One region of the Pseudoalteromonas sp. SR41-8 genome, then DNA from elsewhere that is predicted to be linked to it. Evidence: predicted binding sites of a transcription regulator. Region 1 holds the regulator's gene; each other region holds the start of a gene.
What was found. Region 1 encodes sigma-54, which starts transcription at its own class of promoters, with help from an activator protein. Its sites were predicted from a motif close to GTTGGCACGNNNNTNGNNT; they were not measured.
Positions count from the first base shown of each region.

Region 2: the regulator sigma-54 is predicted to act here: its motif matches at 2,059-2,077, upstream of flgB (flagellar basal body rod protein FlgB).
Region 3: the regulator sigma-54 is predicted to act here: its motif matches at 2,098-2,116, upstream of H5162_RS04360 (EF-hand domain-containing protein).
Region 4: the regulator sigma-54 is predicted to act here: its motif matches at 2,702-2,720, upstream of H5162_RS11110 (BON domain-containing protein).

Region 1 is NZ_JACJEE010000033.1:12,695-17,920, reverse strand. It holds gene rapZ (RNase adapter RapZ) at 1-468, opposite strand, end outside; gene ptsN (PTS IIA-like nitrogen regulatory protein PtsN) at 652-1,104, opposite strand; gene hpf (ribosome hibernation promoting factor) at 1,109-1,396, opposite strand; gene H5162_RS17620 (RNA polymerase factor sigma-54) at 1,425-2,921, opposite strand; gene lptB (LPS export ABC transporter ATP-binding protein) at 2,988-3,713, opposite strand; gene lptA (lipopolysaccharide transport periplasmic protein LptA) at 3,710-4,243, opposite strand; gene lptC (LPS export ABC transporter periplasmic protein LptC) at 4,233-4,787, opposite strand; gene kdsC (3-deoxy-manno-octulosonate-8-phosphatase KdsC) at 4,784-5,226, opposite strand, start outside.
Region 2 is NZ_JACJEE010000054.1:4,615-9,840, forward strand. It holds gene flgE (flagellar hook protein FlgE) at 1-431, opposite strand, end outside; gene H5162_RS20535 (flagellar hook assembly protein FlgD) at 487-1,167, opposite strand; gene flgC (flagellar basal body rod protein FlgC) at 1,181-1,612, opposite strand; gene flgB (flagellar basal body rod protein FlgB) at 1,615-2,025, opposite strand; gene H5162_RS20550 (protein-glutamate O-methyltransferase CheR) at 2,226-3,056, opposite strand; gene H5162_RS20555 (chemotaxis protein) at 3,077-4,009, opposite strand; gene flgA (flagellar basal body P-ring formation chaperone FlgA) at 4,151-4,858, shown strand; gene flgM (flagellar biosynthesis anti-sigma factor FlgM) at 4,937-5,226, shown strand, end outside.
Region 3 is NZ_JACJEE010000004.1:62,041-67,266, forward strand. It holds gene H5162_RS04350 (hypothetical protein) at 1-364, opposite strand, end outside; gene H5162_RS04355 (HAMP domain-containing sensor histidine kinase) at 366-1,835, opposite strand; gene H5162_RS04360 (EF-hand domain-containing protein) at 2,151-2,378, shown strand; gene H5162_RS04365 (hypothetical protein) at 2,401-2,628, shown strand; gene H5162_RS04370 (EF-hand domain-containing protein) at 2,739-2,975, shown strand; gene H5162_RS04375 (EF-hand domain-containing protein) at 2,988-3,224, shown strand; gene H5162_RS04380 (amidohydrolase) at 3,345-5,009, shown strand; gene H5162_RS04385 (YgjV family protein) at 5,019-5,226, opposite strand, start outside.
Region 4 is NZ_JACJEE010000014.1:15,700-20,925, reverse strand. It holds gene srmB (ATP-dependent RNA helicase SrmB) at 1-135, shown strand, start outside; gene H5162_RS11115 (S8 family serine peptidase) at 225-2,303, opposite strand; gene H5162_RS11110 (BON domain-containing protein) at 2,773-3,096, shown strand; gene H5162_RS11105 (hypothetical protein) at 3,338-3,529, opposite strand; gene H5162_RS11100 (hypothetical protein) at 3,631-4,023, opposite strand; gene H5162_RS11095 (alpha-amylase family protein) at 4,447-5,226, opposite strand, start outside.

The sequences.
Region 1 (5,226 bases):
TTTTTTCCCTAAAATCTTTTCACGGATTGACTCAGCAAGCTGGTGGACACTGAGATCTGTGGTATCAAGCATGAAATCAGCACGAGTAGTTAATACATCAAGCAACACTTTTTCTTGCTTGATGGCTAAATCCAGTGGCAAAGAATCCAAAGATAATGGGTGTAAGCGGCGGGTTTCAGAAAAGCGTTTGATCAGGGTTTGATCATCACTGTCTAAATAAAATAGCGTCGGATTTGCAAAACCAGGCAAGTATTCAAGAATGTCGTTAAATTCTTCCTGCTCTTTCGGTAAATTACGAACATCGATACTGACGGCAATTTTGTCGTAATTATCAGAGACACTGCGTACTAATGACGGTAATAAGTTAACTGGAATATTATCTACACAATAATAGCCAAGATCTTCTACTACACGTAAAGCAACAGATTTACCTGAGCCAGAACGCCCACTGATGATGATTAACTCCATGTAAATTCTCCTTCATTTAATACCAATTTTATTAAAAACATGCTCATTCTTGCTTGTTAAATAACCCACTAACTTTGTTTAAAATTATTTATATAGAACAACTATATCTCATAATTTCCACCTTGTTCTAGAGCTATTTTCCTGTTGCAATAATTACTCTCTAATTCAATACAATTGGTATGACTACGATTGAGCTGCAATTACATGATACAAATCTTGGTCTGTTTTTGCGCTACGTAGTTGTTTACAAAAATCTTTGTTATTGAGTTTATCAGCAATTGTGGCTAACGTCTTCAAATGAAGTTGGCTGTCACCATCTGGTACGATGAGGGCTACAAATATATCAACTGGGCGATTATCAATCGCATCAAAATCAACCGGTGATTCACTCACTAAAATTATTGCTAGCGGGTTTTCAACACCACTCATACGGCCATGAGGGATAGCAATACCACGACCAATACCGGTACTACCTAGTTTCTCTCTCGATAGTAGTGCGTTGAGGATTTCTTGTTGTGATAGCTGAGGGAGCTGTTCATGAGCCAATTGGCTTATAAATTCAATGATCCGTTTTTTGCTATTAAAAAGGACCGCAGCTTTACTGCAGTCCTGACAAATAAGTGAGCTTAATTTCATAGTGTTAGTGTCGAGCGTGCTTCTCTTTGTGTTTAATTACTTGACGATCAAGTTTATCGATTAGTCCGTCAATAGCTGCATACATGTCTTGGTGCTCAGTCGAGGCAAATAATTCAGCGCCACTGACATGTAATGTGGCCTCTGCTTTTTGGCTTAGTTTTTCTACATCAAGAATAACATGGACATTATTGATATGATCAAAATGCCTTTCAAGCTTGGCAAACTTATTGTTTACATAGTCTCTTAATGAATCAGTAATTTCTACGTGACGACCAGTTAAATTTAGTTGCATAAGCATTTTCCTCTTGTGATTTTACGCCTTAAATCAAACTTTTACGTTGATTTGACGGTGGAATAGCCAGCGACTCGCGGTATTTTGCAATAGTCCGTCTAGCTACTTTGATACCTTGCTCTGCCAATATATCTGCAATCTTACTATCACTCAATGGTTTCGCTGAGTTTTCTGCACTGATCAATTTTCTGATCAATGCTCGAATAGCTGTCGAAGAGCATTCGCCGCCGTTCTCAGTGCTTACATGACTTGAGAAAAAATACTTTAACTCAAAAATACCACGGGGGGTATGCATGTACTTTTGTGTCGTTACGCGAGATATTGTTGATTCGTGCATCTCAACCATTTCAGCAACGTCGTTTAGTACCATAGGTCGCATTGCTTCAGGGCCATGCTCAAAGAATCCCTGCTGTTGTTTTACAATGCAGTTAGTTACTTTGAGTAACGTCTCGTTACGACTTTCTAGGCTTTTAATAAACCATTTAGCTTCTTGCAAATGCGAACGTATAAATTGGCTGTCAGTGCTTGATTTTACTGAGCGTGACATTGCCGCATATTGGCTGTTCACTCTAATTTTTGGCATGCTGTCTGGATTAAGTTCAACCACCCAGCGACCTTTAATTTTTTTCACCGAAACATCAGGTATAACATACTCTGATTCTTCGCGTACTATAGTATCCGCAGGCTTTGGATTAAGGCTGTGGATCAATGTCATTACTTCTTTCAGCTCATCTTCTTTAAGCTTAGTCTTTTTCATCAAAGTGCGATAGTCACGACTAGCTAATAAATCGATATGATCAGTTAAAATCATTTTAGTCTCGCTAATCCAAGGAGTTGCAGGATCAAATTGATTTAATTGAATACATAAACATTCTTGTAGGCTGCGCGCAGCAATACCAACAGGGTCAAATAACTGAATGCGTTTTAACACTGCTTGCACTTCGTCTAGTTCGATTTCTTCTTCGTTATTACCTTGATTTAAGCTCTCTGCGATGTCTTCGCAGCTCAAGGTTAAAATACCTGAATCGTCAACAGCTTCAACAATCGCAATGGCAATAGCTTCATCGGTTGGACTAAAAGGTGTGAGCTGTAATTGCCACATCAGATATTCGTGCAGGGTTTCAGTTGAAGCACCTTGATAAATTGACTCATCTTCAGGCATTGGGCCGGATGACGTATTTGGCGCAGCACTCATGTATTCGTCCCAGGTGACGTCCATAGCCATTTCGTCACTTAAAGTCTCTTTACTTAATGCTTCGCTACTTTCTTGTTCATATTCGCTGGGCTTGTCGTCTGCTGATGCACTAACAGTTAAGTCATCGTTGTCTTGTTTTTGTTCGTTTTTACCAGCCGTGTCGTCTGAATATTCATGCTCTTCTAGCTCTAACAATGGATTGCTGTCGAGTGCTTCTTGAATTTCTTGCTGGAGATCCAATGTACTGAGTTGCAATAAGCGAATTGCTTGTTGCAGCTGTGGTGTCATTGTAAGTTGCTGGCCCATGCGCAGCTGGAGTGATTGCCTCATGTATCTCTAACAATCCTTTTATTGTTATCATCGTTAAGTCTAGCAGATACTTAGCCGAGCGTGGCTTTATAGCCTAAATTGCTCGCCCAGGTAAACATCGCGGACTGTTTGGTCGGCAAGTACATGCTCAGGGGTACCTGATGCAATTAACTCCCCATGAGAAACTATGTAGGCTTTTTCACAAACATCAAGGGTTTCTCGTACATTGTGGTCGGTAATAAGTACGCCAATACCACGGTTTTTAAGGTGTTCAATAATCTTCTTTATATCTAACACTGAAATAGGATCAACGCCAGCAAAAGGCTCATCAAGTAAGATAAATTTTGGATTTGCGGCTAAAGCGCGTGCAATTTCAACTCGACGACGTTCACCACCAGATAATGCCATACCTTGGCTGTCGCGAATATGTTGAATGCTAAACTCATCAAGTAAGCTGTCTAGTGCTTCTTCTCTGGCTTGTTTATTCAGCTCTTTACGAGTTTCTAAAATAGCCATCAGGTTTTGATAAACAGTTAACTTACGAAAGATGGATGATTCTTGTGGTAAGTAGCCAATCCCTAACCGTGCGCGACTGTGCATTGGCAGTAAAGTGATGTCATTATCATCAATACTTATTTTACCTTTGTCGCTAGGTACTAAACCCACAATCATATAAAAAGTGGTGGTTTTACCTGCGCCATTAGGACCCAGTAAGCCAACAATGCTGCCTGCGCTAACTTCTAAACCCACGCTTTTTACAACTTGGCGACCTTTATAGCTTTTTGCTAAAAATTCAGCTTTTAATATACTCATGGCTGCCCTTTAGGTTTGTCTTTTTTACTGTCAACAGGTACCAAAATAGTGTGTACGCGATCGTTTGAGCTTGCGCCTTTTTCAGCACTGATCAGCTGTTGGTCCATATCATAGGTAATGCTTTTGGCATTAATTTTTTGACCTGCTTGAGTGACTTGTGCATTACCAATTAACGTTAAATAGCGCTTGGCGACATCGTAACGGACTTCATCAGCACTGGCGCTCATTATTGTGCCATCAGTTTGTTTTTCTTCAAAGTAAGCAGGGTTACCAGTTGCAACAAGCAATTGTTTGTTATTGCCTAAATCTTCGCGCTTATGGACTTCAAGTCGATCCGCTTTGATACGGCGGTTACCATGAATGATTTCAACATTTTTTTCAAAAATACCGATATTATCTTTCAGTTGGGCAAGCTGCTTTTCAGCACTGATAGAGACTTGATCCGCAGGTGGTGCCGTATTTTCAGCAAAGCTTGCAAAGGCAATGAATAAGCTTGGTATCACAAGCAAGTGAGCAAATTTATTGGTCATAATATATGGTTCGCGTATGGTTAATTAGTTCTACCACTTCGGCTTTTAAGTCGGCATGGAGGCCGCGCCCAGTGATCTTTAAATTTGGTCCGATTAATTCAACTGGTTGTTCTGAACTCATGGTTTGTAGTTCAATATCAACCTGAATATTATCTGCGTTTATATGTTCAATCATGGCATTATTGGTCAGGTTTTTAGCAACCACATTACCTTCTAAAATTAATTGATGATTTTCATATAGGGTGGCTTCATCGGCATTAATTTGCCACGTTTGCTGTTGATTATAGAGTGTAAAAATAGGTTGTTCAAAGTAAGTAAACCCTAACTGTTGGTAAAGTTCCATTTTTGCAGCTGTTACTTTGTGGCTAATTTTACCTTGTTCATCAAACGCGGTTTGTTTTAATGCCACCGCAGTATAATCAGGTTTTGCTATTATATCTTCTTGGTTTTGTGTTATGGCAGTGCTTTGATAAAAATACGGATACCACAGCCATACCATACAGCCGACAAATAATACGCATAATATTAAACGCGCACTATTCATGAGCTTGTGCCTTCGCTAGTTAATGATTTACCATTTTCGAGCATTAATAAATCAGTGAGTTCACGCACCGCTCCAAAACCACCAGGGAGCATGGTTGTATAATGTGAAACTCGCTTGATCAAAGGGTGAGCATCATTTACTGCCACCGCAAAACCAACTAATTCCATTACCGGCAAGTCAGGTCCGTCATCGCCTATGTAAGCGATTTGTTCATCGGTTAACTGCAATTTATCTTTGAGCTGTTGATAAGCTTGCAACTTGTTTTCTTGACCTTGGTAAATATGCGGTACTGTCAGGCTAGTCATCCGTTGCTGAACTATCTGTGAATGACGACCGGTGATCACGGCAACTTCAAAACCGCTATTGATCAGTGCTTTGATACCAAAACCATCTTTAGTATTAAACGCTTTGAGTTCTTCACCTTGATTGCCAAGATAAA
Region 2 (5,226 bases), on a different contig from region 1:
GTGCTTAAACTTACCGATGTTGTATCACCTGTAGCTTCATCAACAGGAAAACCCTGCAAGTAATTGCCTTTAGCATCAACAATAAAGTTATCTTTATTAAGTTTAAATGCGCCTGCACGCGAATAAGTAAAATCTTGTGCCCCTAAATCTTGGCTCATGGCAAAGTAACCTTCACCTGTGATAGCTAAATCTAATGAGTTTTGAGTGAACTTTAGTGAACCTTGGTGAAACTGTTGTGCCACCATCGTTGTCTGTACACCATCACCATTTTTTGTCTTGCCTGAACTAAATACCGAAGATGCGTATACATCAGCAAATTCAGCACGTGACTCTTTAAAGCCTACCGTATTTACGTTAGCAATATTATTTGCTGTTACATCTAAGTCTTTTTGTGCGGCAGCAATGCCAGTTAATGCAATATTGAAGCTCATAATTCACCTCTAATCTGTCAATGTTTAGCCTGTGGCTAACTAATAATTAAAATTTTTACGCGATTTCTGCAACGTCAGCTAGCCTAACCGCACCTTCTTTAGTGTTTATAATAATGCCGTTTGCACCATTAATATTAACACTCTCGATATTCTTAAAAGTAGCTATAGGTAAAGCCGTGTACTCACCATTTAACTGCCCTTCAGCTTTAATTTTATATTCACCTGGTGGTAAACGTTCTTTATTATCATTCATGCCGTCCCACTCGAAACGGACAGCGCCCGCTGATTGCGCACCTAAATCAATACTACGCACCAACTGACCAGATGAATCTTCAATTCGTAGAAATAAGTTTTCTACAGGCTCTTCTGCAACCACGGTTCCTTTAGCGCTACCAACATCGTTTAGGTCTAATGTATTAGACTCTAGTAATGCTTGTTTACCCACTAAAGTCGATGCTTGTAGTGCTGAGTTAGATGTCATCGATGCGGCTAATGACTGAAAATTACTATTAAGGTTTGAGATACCTTCAGCCATGGTGAAACTTGTCATCTGCGCGATCATTTGATCATTGTCAGCTGGTTTGCTGGGATCTTGAAACGACAGTTGCTGTGTTAACAATGAGAAGAAATCTTCTTGGGTTAACGCATCACTTTTCTTATCACTGCTAACCTGTTTATCTTGCCACTTAATCGAATCTAAATAAGTTGACGATGTGCTGCTGATATCGTTACTCATAATCTTTCCTCAATTACCGCTGCCCAAGCAACAGTGTTTTACTTAACATTTGCTTCGCTGCATCAGCAACTTGCACATTGGTTTGATAAGAGCGTGAGGCAGAAATCATATTAGCCATTTCTTCAACGACATTAACGTTAGGTTTGTAGATATAACCGTTTTCATCCGCACTAGGATGATTAGGGTTATATTCAATTTGTAATGGTTTATTACTCTCTACAATACCTAACACTTTAACGCCAACAGACGACCCCTGAACATTACCGCTTGATTCTGATGCTTTCATCAGTTCAGCTGCAAAAACAGGGTGGCGCGCCCGGTAAGTTTTGTCTTGGCTTGAGCTAATGCTATTAGCATTTGAAATATTACTCGCGGTTGTGTTCAAACGCACATTTTGCGCACTCATACCACTACCTGAAATATCAAAAACGTTATATAAACTCATGCTTAGGCTCCTTGACTACCGAGGGCTTTTTTAAGGCCTTTAATTTTACTACTCATAAATTGCAGGCTTGCCTGATACTCTAATGAGTTCTTTGTATACAAGTTTCGTTCCACTTGTATATCAACCGAGTTACCATCACCTGTATCTGCTTGATTTGGCGAGCGAAACATTTCACTATTACCAACATAACGACTGCCACCGGCAATGTGGTTTGGGTTAGTTGTTACCATGTTATTGCCGCCTTGTTGGTGGCTTTTTGCCGCTTTCAATGCTGAGGCAAAGTCGATGTCTTTCGCTTTATAGCCCGGCGTATCAGCATTAGCGATATTGGTTGCTAATAACTCAGCACGTTGCGAACGGATCAACATTGCATGAGGATGAACCCCAAATGCTTTATCAAAACTGATAGCCATAACCATCTCCAAAAAATTGACTTAAGATGATTAATGCAAAAGTTGAGCCAATTAGGTTGATGTTTTATGGTTCGTTTAATCATTTGATTTAAAAAGAAAAACGATGTGGAGCCACATCGTTTTATAGTATTCAAGATTCGGTTTTACCACCGATGAGATTTGAGTAACTTGTGTTTTAGCGCGTTAAATACGCTGGTAAGCTATTTCTTTTGATAAATAATACCTGGATTACAGCGTACCATGTCAAATTCGTCACTTAACCCTGACATAGACTCTGATGCGCCTAAAAATAAATACCCTTTAGGATTTAGTGCTTGAGCAAACTGAGCAATAATTTTGGCTTTAACCTCTGGTGCGAAATAAATCAGCACGTTGCGGCAAAAAATAATATCAAACTTGCCCATTAGCGCGTATGAATCTAATAAGTTAAGATGTCTAAAACTCACTAATTTTTTTATTGAGTCGTTTACTTGCGCCATGCCGTTGCCACTATCTTTAAAGAACTTTTTCCTGCGCTCTACCGACAGCCCTCTAGCTAGAGCAAGGGAGTCATATTCTGCATGCTTACACATATCTAACATAGTATTAGAAATATCAGTGCCGATTATCTGCGCGCCCATTTTTAATACACCCGGCTGTTTAGCTTGAAACTCAGCAACCGACATAGCAATAGAATATGGCTCTTGTCCCGATGAACTTGCCGCAGACCAAATTTTCAACGGACGACGTAACTCTTTATGTTCCGGAAATAACTTACTTTGCAATAGTTCAAACGGGTATTGATCCCGAAACCATAAAGTTTCATTGGTCGTCATAGCATCAACGACTGCGGCACGTAACTGCCGCTCATGCGGACTCAGTGTTTTACTAACCAATTGTGACAATGATTCAACATTAAAACGAACCATTAGCGGAGCAAGCCTGCTTTTGACTAAATAAAGCTTATTATCTCCCAGAACAATGCCACATTGTTGCTCTAAAAAAGAGCGAAACTGATCGTACTCGCTTTGCTGTAAATGCTTATTTTCCAAAGTAACACCGCCTTTTCAAATTAGTCACAATGAACCCATTTTTTCACTGCTGTAGCTAACTCATCCGGATTGAACTTAGCTATAAAGTCATCAGCACCCACTTTTTCAATCATCGCTTGATTGAATACACCACTGAGCGATGTATGTAAAATAACATGTAAGGGGGCTAACTTTGGATCTGCTTTTATTTCAGCGGTTAGGGTATAACCATCCATTTCTGGCATTTCAACATCAGAAATCAACAATCCTACTCGCTCGGTAATATCATGCTTACAATCAAGTGCAGCAATCTCACGAAGGCGTATTAATGCTTCTTTACCATTTTTAGCCAGCTCTGTTTGCACGCCTAACGGCTCTAATGCACGTTTGACTTGATTACGAGCAACGGCAGAGTCATCGGCAATAAACACAATGCGCTCACCTAAGTCTTTTTGAATTTCACCATCATTAGCTATTGCAGCACTGACTTCGGTATTCACCGGGCAAATTTCGTTTAATATTTTTTCTACATCAAGAATTTCGACTAACTCGTTTTCAATTTCTGTCACTGCAGTTAAATATGAATATCTGCCAGCTCCTGACGGTGGCGGCATTATTTTTTCCCAATTCATATTAACAATTCGCTCAACGCCACCAACCAAAAACCCTTGTACGGAACGGTTATATTCAGCAATGATTATAAAACTATCTTTAATATTTTCGATCGCAGGACCACCCACGGCCATCGATAAATCGATAACAGAAATAGTTTGCCCGCGTATATGTGCGACACCTCTTATATACGCATTTGACTTTGGCATGTTTGTCAAAGGAGGGCATTGCAGTACTTCTCTCACTTTAAACACATTGATGCCAAAGCGCTGCCGCCCTCTTAGCTTGAATAATAATAATTCAAGACGGTTTTGCCCAACCAATTGAGTGCGTTGGTTAACTGAGTCTAAAATGCCTGCCATTTCAATCTCCTGAAGAAAGCGAATAAGAACGGAACAATAATTGCTTTCTTTCTGTAAAGCTACATAACTACACGGGAGCGTCTGTTTATTGACGCTAAATATTTATACCCTGTTTTCAACCATAAGCATAGTCGAAACATTATGAGTTTGTTAAAAAAAAGCCGAAGATACAGTGTTTTTTATTTTCTTGCTAGCTTATGCCTAGTAACTCCACTGTATGCGCAAACATATAGCAAAGAACAATTGCAAGAACTTGCTGTATCTCATGTCTATGATCAACTAGACCCTAATACTGCCGATGATAAGGAACTCAACGCCTTAACATTGGATAGCCGGATCCCAGATCGTGGCTGCAACAGCGACCTTGCATTTAATATTCCTACTGAGCCGCCATTTAATCGCCAAATAACCGTACAAATAAAATGTGATGACCTAAATGGTTGGAGTCAATATGTTCATGTACGTATGATTGAACTATCCCCTGTGATTATAGCCACTGAAAATTTAAGTCGGGGTGAAGTTATCGAACCCCATCATTTACGTTTGATTATGAAACCAAAACATTTCGTAAGAGCACAGTACTTACAAGATGAAGAACTGTTGATTGGTAGCCGCAGCAAACGCAATATCCGCAGTGGTTACCCTGTTGCTTTAAATCAAATCTGTATGGTCTGCAAAGGGGATAATGTCACTATTTTCGCAATAATTCGAGGATTGAAAATAAAAACTTCCGGTTTAGCCCTAGAAGATGGTACTTTAGGGGAGCAAGTAAAAGTTAAAAATGCAAAATCAGGGAAAGTTTTAAATGCCCGTGTTGACGGTGTTGAGTCTGTGCAGGTAATTATTTAAACTTTCGTATTTATGCTAAAGTTTCTAGCATGGTTGCCGATAACAAGGCATGTGTTGGATAATGTATAGGTTGAAATCATGGTAAGCCAAGTAAATAAAGGTCAGCAACAGGCTAATGTGTTGACCAATGCAAAACAGCAAAAAGTTGATTTACAAAACAATAATGCTAATACTGCGCAAGCAACTACGCCAAAAGCGACTGCTGATTCAGTAAGCTTAACACCACAAGCGCAACAGTTAAAATCTTTGCAAGACAAAGCACAGCAGTCTTCAGGTTTTGATAGCAACAAAGTGGCTGAGCTAAAAAAAGCAATTACTGAAGGTAAATATCAGATTGATGCTGAAAAGTTAGCAAAAAATATCGCTGC
Region 3 (5,226 bases), on a different contig from region 1:
CTTGATCCAGTTTTAGCAGCTGCGTTAATACTTTTTCCGGTGCTAATACATTATTTTTGCAACTAAAATCAAAATAATTCTGAAGCTCTTTAGCACCAATATAAACCGTTTTACTCGCTGCCACTTGAAAACCACCGCACGACTTTGCATGCCAACCAATGACCGTTTCGGCAGGTGCATACATAGGATCGGTTTTCGGCCTAGGTTTCGGATTTGGTAAACTATCCCCTTGTGGTGTAGTCACCTTACCCGCTTGTTCAGCTTCAGGGTTGCTTTTATTTACTGGCTGCTCAGTTAACTCACACCCTGCGAGCCCTAAGGTTGTAATGCAAACCACTAAAATGGCATTTAAACGCACGCCCATGCTAATTAACTCCTTGGTTTTTATTGGTTGGAGGGATGATTGGGATTTGAATTATAAAACGACAGCCTTGTGGCTCATTATGCTCAACGTGTAAAGTACCCATCAATTGCTCAACAGACTCTTTTACAATGGTAAGCCCTAAGCCACTACCTTGAGCGGTTATATCTTTAGCATTCTTACCTTGATAAAAGGCACTGAATATATGTGATTTCTCTTGCTCTTTAATACCGGTGCCTTGATCGCTAACGCTCATAGTCAAAGTACGACCAGCTAATGACAGAGCAATATTGACCGCCTGTCCTGCTGGTGAAAACTTTAAGCCATTAGAGATCAACTGAATTAAGATCATTTCAACAAGCTCTGCAGCAATTTCCAGTGGTTGCTCGGGTAACTCACAATGCCAACATAAGCTTTGCTTACGCGCCACTAAACGATGTTCAAAATGGCTGTTTATCTTGGTTATTAATTGCGAGAATTCCAGCTCACTTAAGTCTTCTTTGCTGCTGCGAATCGCATTGTAACTAAGTAAACTATCGATCATAGCGCGCAAACGCACCATGCTCTGGGTAATTAACGCCAACACCGCTTGCTGCTCTTTGTTAATTGGCCCAACGATTTCATCGGCGAGTAAGTCAGTACCCTCAACCATTGACGCTAATGGAGTTTTCAATTCATGGGTAACATGGCGTAAAAAAGTATCTTTTTGTTGCTCTAATTGATGCAACTGCTCTTGCACCCATTGTAATTTATTTCCTAGTTCAACCAACTCAGCAGAGCCTTGTACAGCTATTTTTTGTTGCCAATGACCTTGCCCAAGCTTATCAATAACCGACGTTAATCCTTTTAAGCGACCACTTATACGCCATAAAAAACCACCACCTACTAGTAAAGTTAATGGGATAAGTGCTATTAACCAATTGATAAATGAGCTTTGCAAAGCTTTTAACTGTTGCTGATTTTTAGTTATTTGCAGCTCATTTTGATCTCTTAGCCACACCGTTTGACGCGCAATTAATTCACTCACAGGAATAAACAATTGCGCATCTTGTTGTCCTTCAGTAACGAGTTGAGTATGCGCTAATTGCAATACCTGTGTGAGTTGCTGCCATTGCTTAATATACTCCCCCGTAGAACTTATAAAAGTTAGTTCATCAATGCTTTGTAGTGATGATTGCCACTTATCAACAATCAATTCATCGAGTGATTCGCTTTTCAGCACCCAGTTTTGTCGCGTTGCGCGCTCTAAGCTATTGAGGTCTTGCTTAAGGTTATTAAATGACTTGGTAATTTGATAATTTTCACTGACGATTTGCTGAGTTACTGCTAGCTGTTTATTCAGCGCATTTAAAAATACAATCACTACCAGTGATAATGGCAGCAGCGATAACAAAGTACTAAACAAAAACTGGCCTATTAAATTGGGTCGCCAACTAAGTAATGCACTGTACTTTTTAGCGAATGAGGCCACTATCGCCACTCCTTTAGTTAAAAGTCTGATTATGGAAGGTGTTACTTATACACTAGCTGAATCAATAAGAATAATGAATAAGGCGAACTGTGTAGCGCTATATAAAGCGACTGACGCTAAATTGAAACAACTTAACCAACTGTTTTTTAAAAACTTAATGAATACCCGTTAAAAGTTGTTGCAAAAAAGACACACTGCTCGGTCATTTTTTCCCACTTATTATCATGCCAAAAAATTAAACCACTGATATTTATACAATAAAAAAATTGGCATCGTTCTTGTAATATCCGTATCAACGACTGTTTATAAGGAAATAATATGAAAATATTAACACCGCTGTGCTTATGCATCAGCCTACTGCTTAGCTTTAACAGCTTTGCCATTGATGTCGAGGCCACCTTCGCAGAACTTGATAAAGACAGTAATGGCACATTGAGTGAAGCAGAAGCATCTGAAGATGCGGTATTACACGAAAGTTTTGAGCAAATTGACAAAGATCAAAATGGTCAAATTTCATTTGCTGAGTTTAAACAATTTTTGCAATAAATTTCCCAAAGGAAACACTGCTATGAAACAACTTATCGCCGCTTTTTCACTGATGTTTTTAGTCATTAGCGCCACTGTTTTAGCATCACAATTAAATGTTAAGTTTGCGCAATTAGATACCGACTCTGACGGACAAATTTCATTACTTGAAGCCAAGCAAAACAACACGCTATTAAAGCAGTTTACTGATCTTGATGATAATAACGACGAGCAATTATCTGAGCAAGAGTTCGCAAAGTTTAAATTTTAAAAGGCTTTAAAGTATTTGCCATAATCCCGGAGGGAATGTGTAAACGGATTTAATGTTGGGATTTAAATTATGGCAAATGCTTTATTCTTTTTGTTGGTAGGATGTAAATAATGAAAAGCATATTAATAATATTAAGTGTGTCGCTAGCCACTAGTTTTAGCGCAATGGCACTGGATGTAAAACAACGTTTTGATCATTTAGATAGCAATAAAGATGGCTATTTAACGCATAATGAGCTTGAACCACAACCACAATTGTTGAGTAACTTTAAACGTTGGGACAAAAACCAAGACAATAAAATTTCCCTATCTGAATTTAAGCGTTTTTTAACTAATAATCTAGATTAACGAGTTTCCCCAATGACATTTTGTACACAACTGGGACTAAGTTGGTTATTTGTCAGTAGCTGTTGCAGTTTTGCAACAACTGATAATATAGCAGAACAATTCAAAAACTTAGACCGCGATAACGACGGTCTTATCACGCGTTCAGAGTCAGCAAAAGATCCTGCCCTGTGGTCTCGTTTTAAAAACTATGACCGCGATAAAGATGGTAGATTATCACTGTCTGAATTTACTCTATATGCAAATAAATGAATAGCTAATTCATCAGCATAGTTGAAATGCACAACGATAAATAATTTATTATATTTAATTTGCAGACTCAGTATTCTCTGTTACTGTTTAACTAACAAAAGCAGAAAAAGAATTCTAACAATGAAATGCTTACTCGCCTGTTTAATCACTTTATCTTTACCTGTGCTAGCTGATACCACGGTGATCTACAATGCTAATGGTTACACTCCAACTTACAGTGGCCAATTACAGCAATTTTCTACACTGGTTATTAAAGATGGCAAAGTAGTAAAAGTAGGAGACGATAAACTAAAAGCGAGTTTCCCTAATGCTGCAGTATTTGATGCCGAGCAACAAACCTTATTACCTGGTTTAATTGACGCCCACGGTCATGTGATTGGACTTGGTAATAATTTAGCGCAACTCGATTTACGTGGCAGTACGTCGATTGCAGAAATACAAAAAAAGCTTGCTGTATTTGCTAAAAATAACCGGGGCTGGATTATTGGCCGCGGTTGGAATCAAGAACTGTGGCCTAATAAGCAATTTCCTACTGCTGCTGACTTAGATAAAGTTGTCAAAGATGTTCCGGTGGTGCTTTCTCGTGTCGATAGCCACGCAATTTGGGTTAATAGCAAAGCGATGGAGTTAGCCAAATTAACACCCACAGTACAGTCACCAGCAGGTGGTGAAATTATTCGCAACCAAGCAGGTCAACCTAGCGGTATTTTTGTCGATAAGGCCGAAAGTTTAATTACTGCACATATTCCTACGCCATCTGATCAAGACGTAAATAATGCCTTAAATCAAGCTGGTCAACATCTGCTCAGCTTAGGTATAACCTCAACCCACGATGCTGGGATTGATAAACAAACATGGCAAGTTTACAAGCAAAGAGCTGAACAAGGCACCTTACCGCTGCGCATTGTTGCAATGCTAAGTGCAACAGATCCGTCCCTTGAAGATATGCTCAGAGCCGGTCGCTATAAAGATCTTAACGATTTCATGTCTATTCGTAGTGTAAAAATATATGCTGATGGTGCGTTAGGAAGCCGTGGCGCCGCACTACTGGCCGATTATGCAGATAGAAAGAATCACCAAGGTTTAATGCTCGAAACTCAACAAAAATTAGAGCAGCTGTACACATTGAGCTTTAACCATGGTTTTAGCGCCAATACCCATGCCATCGGTGATAAAGCAAATCATATTGTGTTAGATGCCTATCAAAATGTATTTAAAAAAACCGGCGGGATTTTACTACGTAACCGTATAGAGCACGCACAGATAGTTGATCCAGCAGATATTCCTCGCTTCAAAGCACTTAAAATCATTCCATCAATGCAACCGGTGCATGCAACTTCTGATATGCATATGGCAGAGCAGCGCCTTAGCGATACACAATTACAAGGTGCATATGCATGGCAAACGTTTTTAAAGCAAGGCTCAGTAGTAGCTGCAGGCTCAGATTATCCAGTTGAACTGGCCAACCCCTTTGACGGTTTGTATTCAGCAATTACTCGCCAAGATCACAATCAATTACCCGCTAATGGCTGGCGAGTCACTGAAGCACTGAGCAGAGAAGATGCACTCAGAGCATTCACGTTAGGTGCTGCGTATGCCGCACATCAAGAATTTAAATTAGGTAGTTTAGAGCAAGGAAAGTGGGCTGACTTTATTTTAATCGACAAAGACTATTTTAAAGTGCCAGTACAAGAAATTTTTACCATTGTCGTAAATCAAACATGGATTGGCGGTGAATTACGCTACCAAAAAGCGCAAATTGATAACCAGAGTAAGGCGCAATAAACCACGCTATTATTGCGGTTTTTGTTGTTGACGTTTGAGCTTAATTAAATGATAAATATTTACGAAGGTTAGCAAACCATTGGTGATAGCCACAGGCCATGCAGCAATCGCAATACCGTAGGCTGTGAAAGCAATACAACCGGCAAGATTAAACCAACGAAGTTTGCTCACATCACTCATAGTTAAAGAGGCAATAAGTAAAGCTGAGGCAAAATAC
Region 4 (5,226 bases), on a different contig from region 1:
CGCCTTAAACGCCGTGTTGTTAAAGGATTTGAGCCGCGTCATAAAGAAGCTAAAGCGCCAATCAAAAAACATAAAGATCCGGTAAAAATCAAAGCCCGTAAAAAGGCCAAAGCAAAAGCTAAGAAAAAGAAATAATTCATCTGCTTTGACGCTACATAAAAAGCCGAGACTTATGGGGTTACTTCATATTCATAGTCTCGGCTTTTTAGTTTAATTACCAGCAGCTACTGACAAACTCCTAGGTCTTTCCAAACGGCCCATGCGCTGGAATTATCAGCAGGGTTTGCACCGCGTGTCCACCATTTCGCACTGTAGCGCTTACCATTATAGGCCACCTCTTCGCCAGCCGTGTATACAGCACTTGCACTCCAGTTCGATAAGTCTGTACAGCCAGTTTGTGTGCCATCTGTAACAGTTACTGTTTTAGTTAAGGTATGATTAAGTCCTTGGGCGTCACTTACCGTAAGTGCTACATCATAGGAACCTGCGGCTTGATAAGTATGATTGGGTGTTACGGTATTAGCGACACTGCCATCACCAAAAGTCCAATTATAGGCTGTAACAGCCACATCATCAGTCGATGCATTAGTGAAACTGACAGCAAACCCATTGACACTAAAATCAAAGTTCGCTTTAGGTGCTTGATTAACATCACCGTCATTTTGACAATTACCTTGACGCGACCAAACATTAGAATAAATCGCTGGACTTGCCCCCGTTGACCACCAAGTTGCTTTATATTTAACTTGGTTAAACTCAACCAAATCACCAACACGGTATGACTTTGCTGCATCCCAACTAGCTAAACCATCACAACCGCCTGGAGGATTCGATGAGATAGTCACAGTTTGACTACGCTGATTTGTTTGTCCTATGGTGTCAGTTACTTCTAAAAGGACTGTATAATTACCTTCTGCAGTATAAGTATGAATAGGGTTTTTAGTATTCGATGAATTGCCATCGCCAAAACTCCAACTATAACTGCTGATCCCTTTATCATCCGTAGAGGTATTATTGAAAGTAACCTGTTTATCATTTACGGTTGCACTAAAACTTGCAACTGGCGCATTATCCATGCCACTACCACCACCGCAGTCAGATTGTGCTAAATAATCATAGGCATCTTTTGCTTTAACAATACCAAAACCGTATGAGGTATCCCGCCCTTGTGCGCCACGATCTTGCGCAGTGGTATTTAAAGCATCACGAATTTGTTGATTACTACAGTTTGGAAAGTGACTCCAGACTAATGCAGCTACACCAGATACATGCGGTGTTGCCATGGAAGTACCACTTATACTCTTATACCCGCCATTATTCCATGTTGAGTTAGTACCAACGCCTGGCGCTGCAATTTCAACCTGTGAATTATATTGTGAGAACGATGCCTTATTACCATTTCTATCAACTGCCGCCACAGATATAACCGCATCATAAGATGCAGGGTAACTTAACGAGCTATTCGCATCATTACCTGCAGCTGCAATATGCAACATACCTTGCGAATAGCTATTAGCAAAAGCTTGGCGCTCAGCATTAGATGATTGAGGCCCCCCCAAACTCATACTGGTCACTGTTGCCCCAGCGGCTTGACATTGACTGATAGCTGCAACAAGGTCAGAACCATATGCCCATCTTCCTTGGTCGTTAAATACCTTAACAATGTGTAAACCCAATTGGCCCGAAGAATTAACCCCAACAACACCCTGACCATTTCCACCTAACGCTGCAATAGTACCCGCAACATGTGTACCATGGCCGTTACCATCGTTATACCAATTACCTGTATCATTAGCGCCATAACCATCACTGCCAGTGACGCCTGTATTTGGTAAGTCAGGATGATTTAGTGTGTAGCCAGTATCCATAATACATACTTTTTGACTGCCAGTTAGGTTATCTGAAAGTTGTTGAGCTTGAACCATAGTAATACCATATGGGGTGCTTTCGGCCATTAAATAACGCTTTGGATCCACTTCTATACTGGCTACATCGCTACTTTGTAATAAACGAGCTTTTTGATCCGCCGTTAAAACCACCGCCATTGCGTTAATATCAGGCAAGCTTTGTAGTACTTCAACATTAGCTTGAGTAGCAACATCGCTCATCAAGCTTACTTTAATATTATTAATCTGCGCTTTACTTTGAGCAAACGCAGTATGTAGAGCAGTCGTTTGCTCAGATAAATGCACAATAAAACGCTCTGACTCTACTTGCTCAGCGATTGCAGAACCAGCTGTTGATAACAAAATAGCACTCGCTAATGCCGTTATTTTGAATGTTGGGGTTTTCGACGCTTTCATTTAAAAATCCTTGGATGTTAGTTTAAAGAGAATTGAATTAACAAATAATTCACATCAATTTAATAAAAACACCTAAAGACAACGCTGTCAATAAACCGAGTACAGTTGTTTACCCATAGAAAGTAGAGCAATTAATCTATTGTAATTAAAGAAAATATTTTTAATTAGATGGCTATACAGTAACTAAACCACATGCCTTTGATTTACTTGAGTTCAATGATTTTTGTAAAATAAATGTTACAGGTAATTTTATATCATATTGTTCTAAAAAAACAAAAAAAGGAACAAATAAATCTAAAGTAATTAAAAATTACCGTATTTTTTACTCAGTTGAATGTAAAAAACTCCTAAATAGTTTACAACAATTTTAAATTATCAATATATTTCAATGACTTAATCTTGGAATGAATATTGTAACACTAGGGTTACTAGTCACTAAATAAATATAATAGACGTTATGGGAGGAATCATGAATCGCTTCAAATTAACTATGTCATTAGTATGCTGTATAATTTCACTCGCTTGCACAATACAAGTCAGTGCGGCCACCAGCACAATTATGATCAGCAGCGTTTCTCCTCAACCGACATTACAACAGACTATAATTCATAAACTGCGCAGCAATCCAAACCTACACCTCTCGCAACTACAAGTGCACGTTAATGGCAACAAAGTAGCCCTGTACGGTATAACCGAAACCGGCTTTGAACGCGCACTGGCACAAAAGTTTTTAGAAAATACCCAAGGTGTGGCAATTATTGAAAATAAAATGCAGGTTAAAGTAGCTAGATAGAAGATTAAAAATTGATTTGCAAGGCTCTACTATTTAAAGACAAGATAAGCATTACTGTGCTTGCTCAACATATAAAAACATCACCAACACACCGCAATGCACAATAAGGTATTTAATAGAAATAGAACTGCTTTGTTGTGTTATCGCTAGTGCAATTAAACTCACTGCTGAGTTTAATTGGCAATTTTATGCGTTTAACACAAATGTGAGAAACACTAATCTACAGATGAATTTTTATGATTTACTCAACTGCTTTAATTTTAACGATACCAAACTTAATGAGGCCAAAATATCCGATCTCGGCAGCTACCACTACAGGCAGAACTATTTTTAACCAATAGTTTGGTGAACCGTAAAACATCGCCAGTATAGTCACTGCAATAGATGAAATAATTAGGGCTGCAATACCGCCACTAACCTTATCAATTCGCACTGGCTCCTTACAATTTGAGCACTTTACTTTCAAGGGATTCATGGTGTTTAAAACTGCCATAAAAGAAATACTGGCACTACAATTATTACACTTACTCATTACTAACTCTCAGTTGGTTTAATAAAGAAATCTTTGGCATCGCTAAAATACAAAGCCCATGCAGCGAACAATGGATATATAGCTTTATTTATAATATTTGAAAATGAAAAAACAGCGTTACTTTCTAATGAAACGATAAGTGAATCACCCGCATATAAAAATACGTAAAGAAAAACTACAGAGAAAAACAAATGTAATCCTTTTGAATTTCTTTTAAATATTTGCCACATAGCAATTATTTGGATCGTAACAGCAATTGACCAAATAACTAAACTGATAATACCTAAAGTTGGGTCATCAGAAATAAACACCAGTAAAGCTGATGCGATAAAAGGCCAAAGACCATAACAAAAGAAACAAAGGATAACTGTTCCATAAACCATGATTTCTTTCATCCAGATACCTTAATTCCCTTTAAAATATATTGCCGCGCGCAACAGCGAACAAATCTACGCAGAGGAGTGATTGTCTAGCCCAAATGACATAGTTAACTAACTCATTGTATACAATTTAATAATGCCTAAGTAAGTTATATTAAACCACTCAACTTATAGCACTTATACATTATTTAAAAGCTAACGAGTATTTAGAATTACTCTTTCTATTCAAACATCAAAAAAGAACTAACTTTATTTACATTCAATCACTTAATCAAGCATTAATAGTAAATCGTAATTAGATAACTGTTTATCTAATTTGCAGATACGCAAAGTTACTAATGACCATAAAGCTCAAAATTCATTTTGGCAATAATAGTGACTTACAAATCCCAGCTAAACGCATACTTATGGTTTAGCTGGGATTTATCTGTAATAAAATTAGAAATTGCGTATTTCTACCGTTGAATTATTAAACTCAAATTTATTAATTTTGCCGCATTGAGCAACATGATTAGTACTAGCATAAGGGGGGTTTGCTTGCGCGATATTGCCCTCCCAGCCCTGACCATTTTTAATAAACGCTTTTACCTCAAACCATCCATTAACCGCTTTGCTGCAATCCATATCAACATCAAGCAGCCAATAATGTTCACCCCAAATATTCAGTGGTGTAACACCAAAGCCATCATTAGCAACGGTTTTTTCTGCTCCCCAAGTTGCTGGCCAAATATTAGTTGTCCAATCGGTTGCGGTCCCTTGCGCCTCACTACTTTGGCCCGTTTCAATACCATACCAATCTAGGTAATTATCGTTTGCTTTCCAAGGACTGGTAGTGGCACTTTGCAAATTATTATGGCGAATTGGCATAGCACATTCAAAGTTGCTTGTTTGGCAGTTACGCCCAAGGTTTGTGTTTGCATAAACATGGTCAATCCCGCCGCGAATAAACATATCTTGGCCAGTTTGCGTTTGTGCGTTAATAAATATCACAGTTCGCTGCCAATCACTCTGAGGATCAGGGGCTGAGTTAGTGTTTAACTTGGCATTTTTATGAATAGCCATTGCATCCCACGCGGCTACATTTAAGTTTATAGTGCCATTTGCATTAACAGTAATAACTTCACCAGTACAACTTGTTGCATCATTAGTCAGCGCTCCTTTGAGCACGTTACAGTATTGCCCTGGAGCCATATCTGTTTGCACGGTGGTATTGAGTGT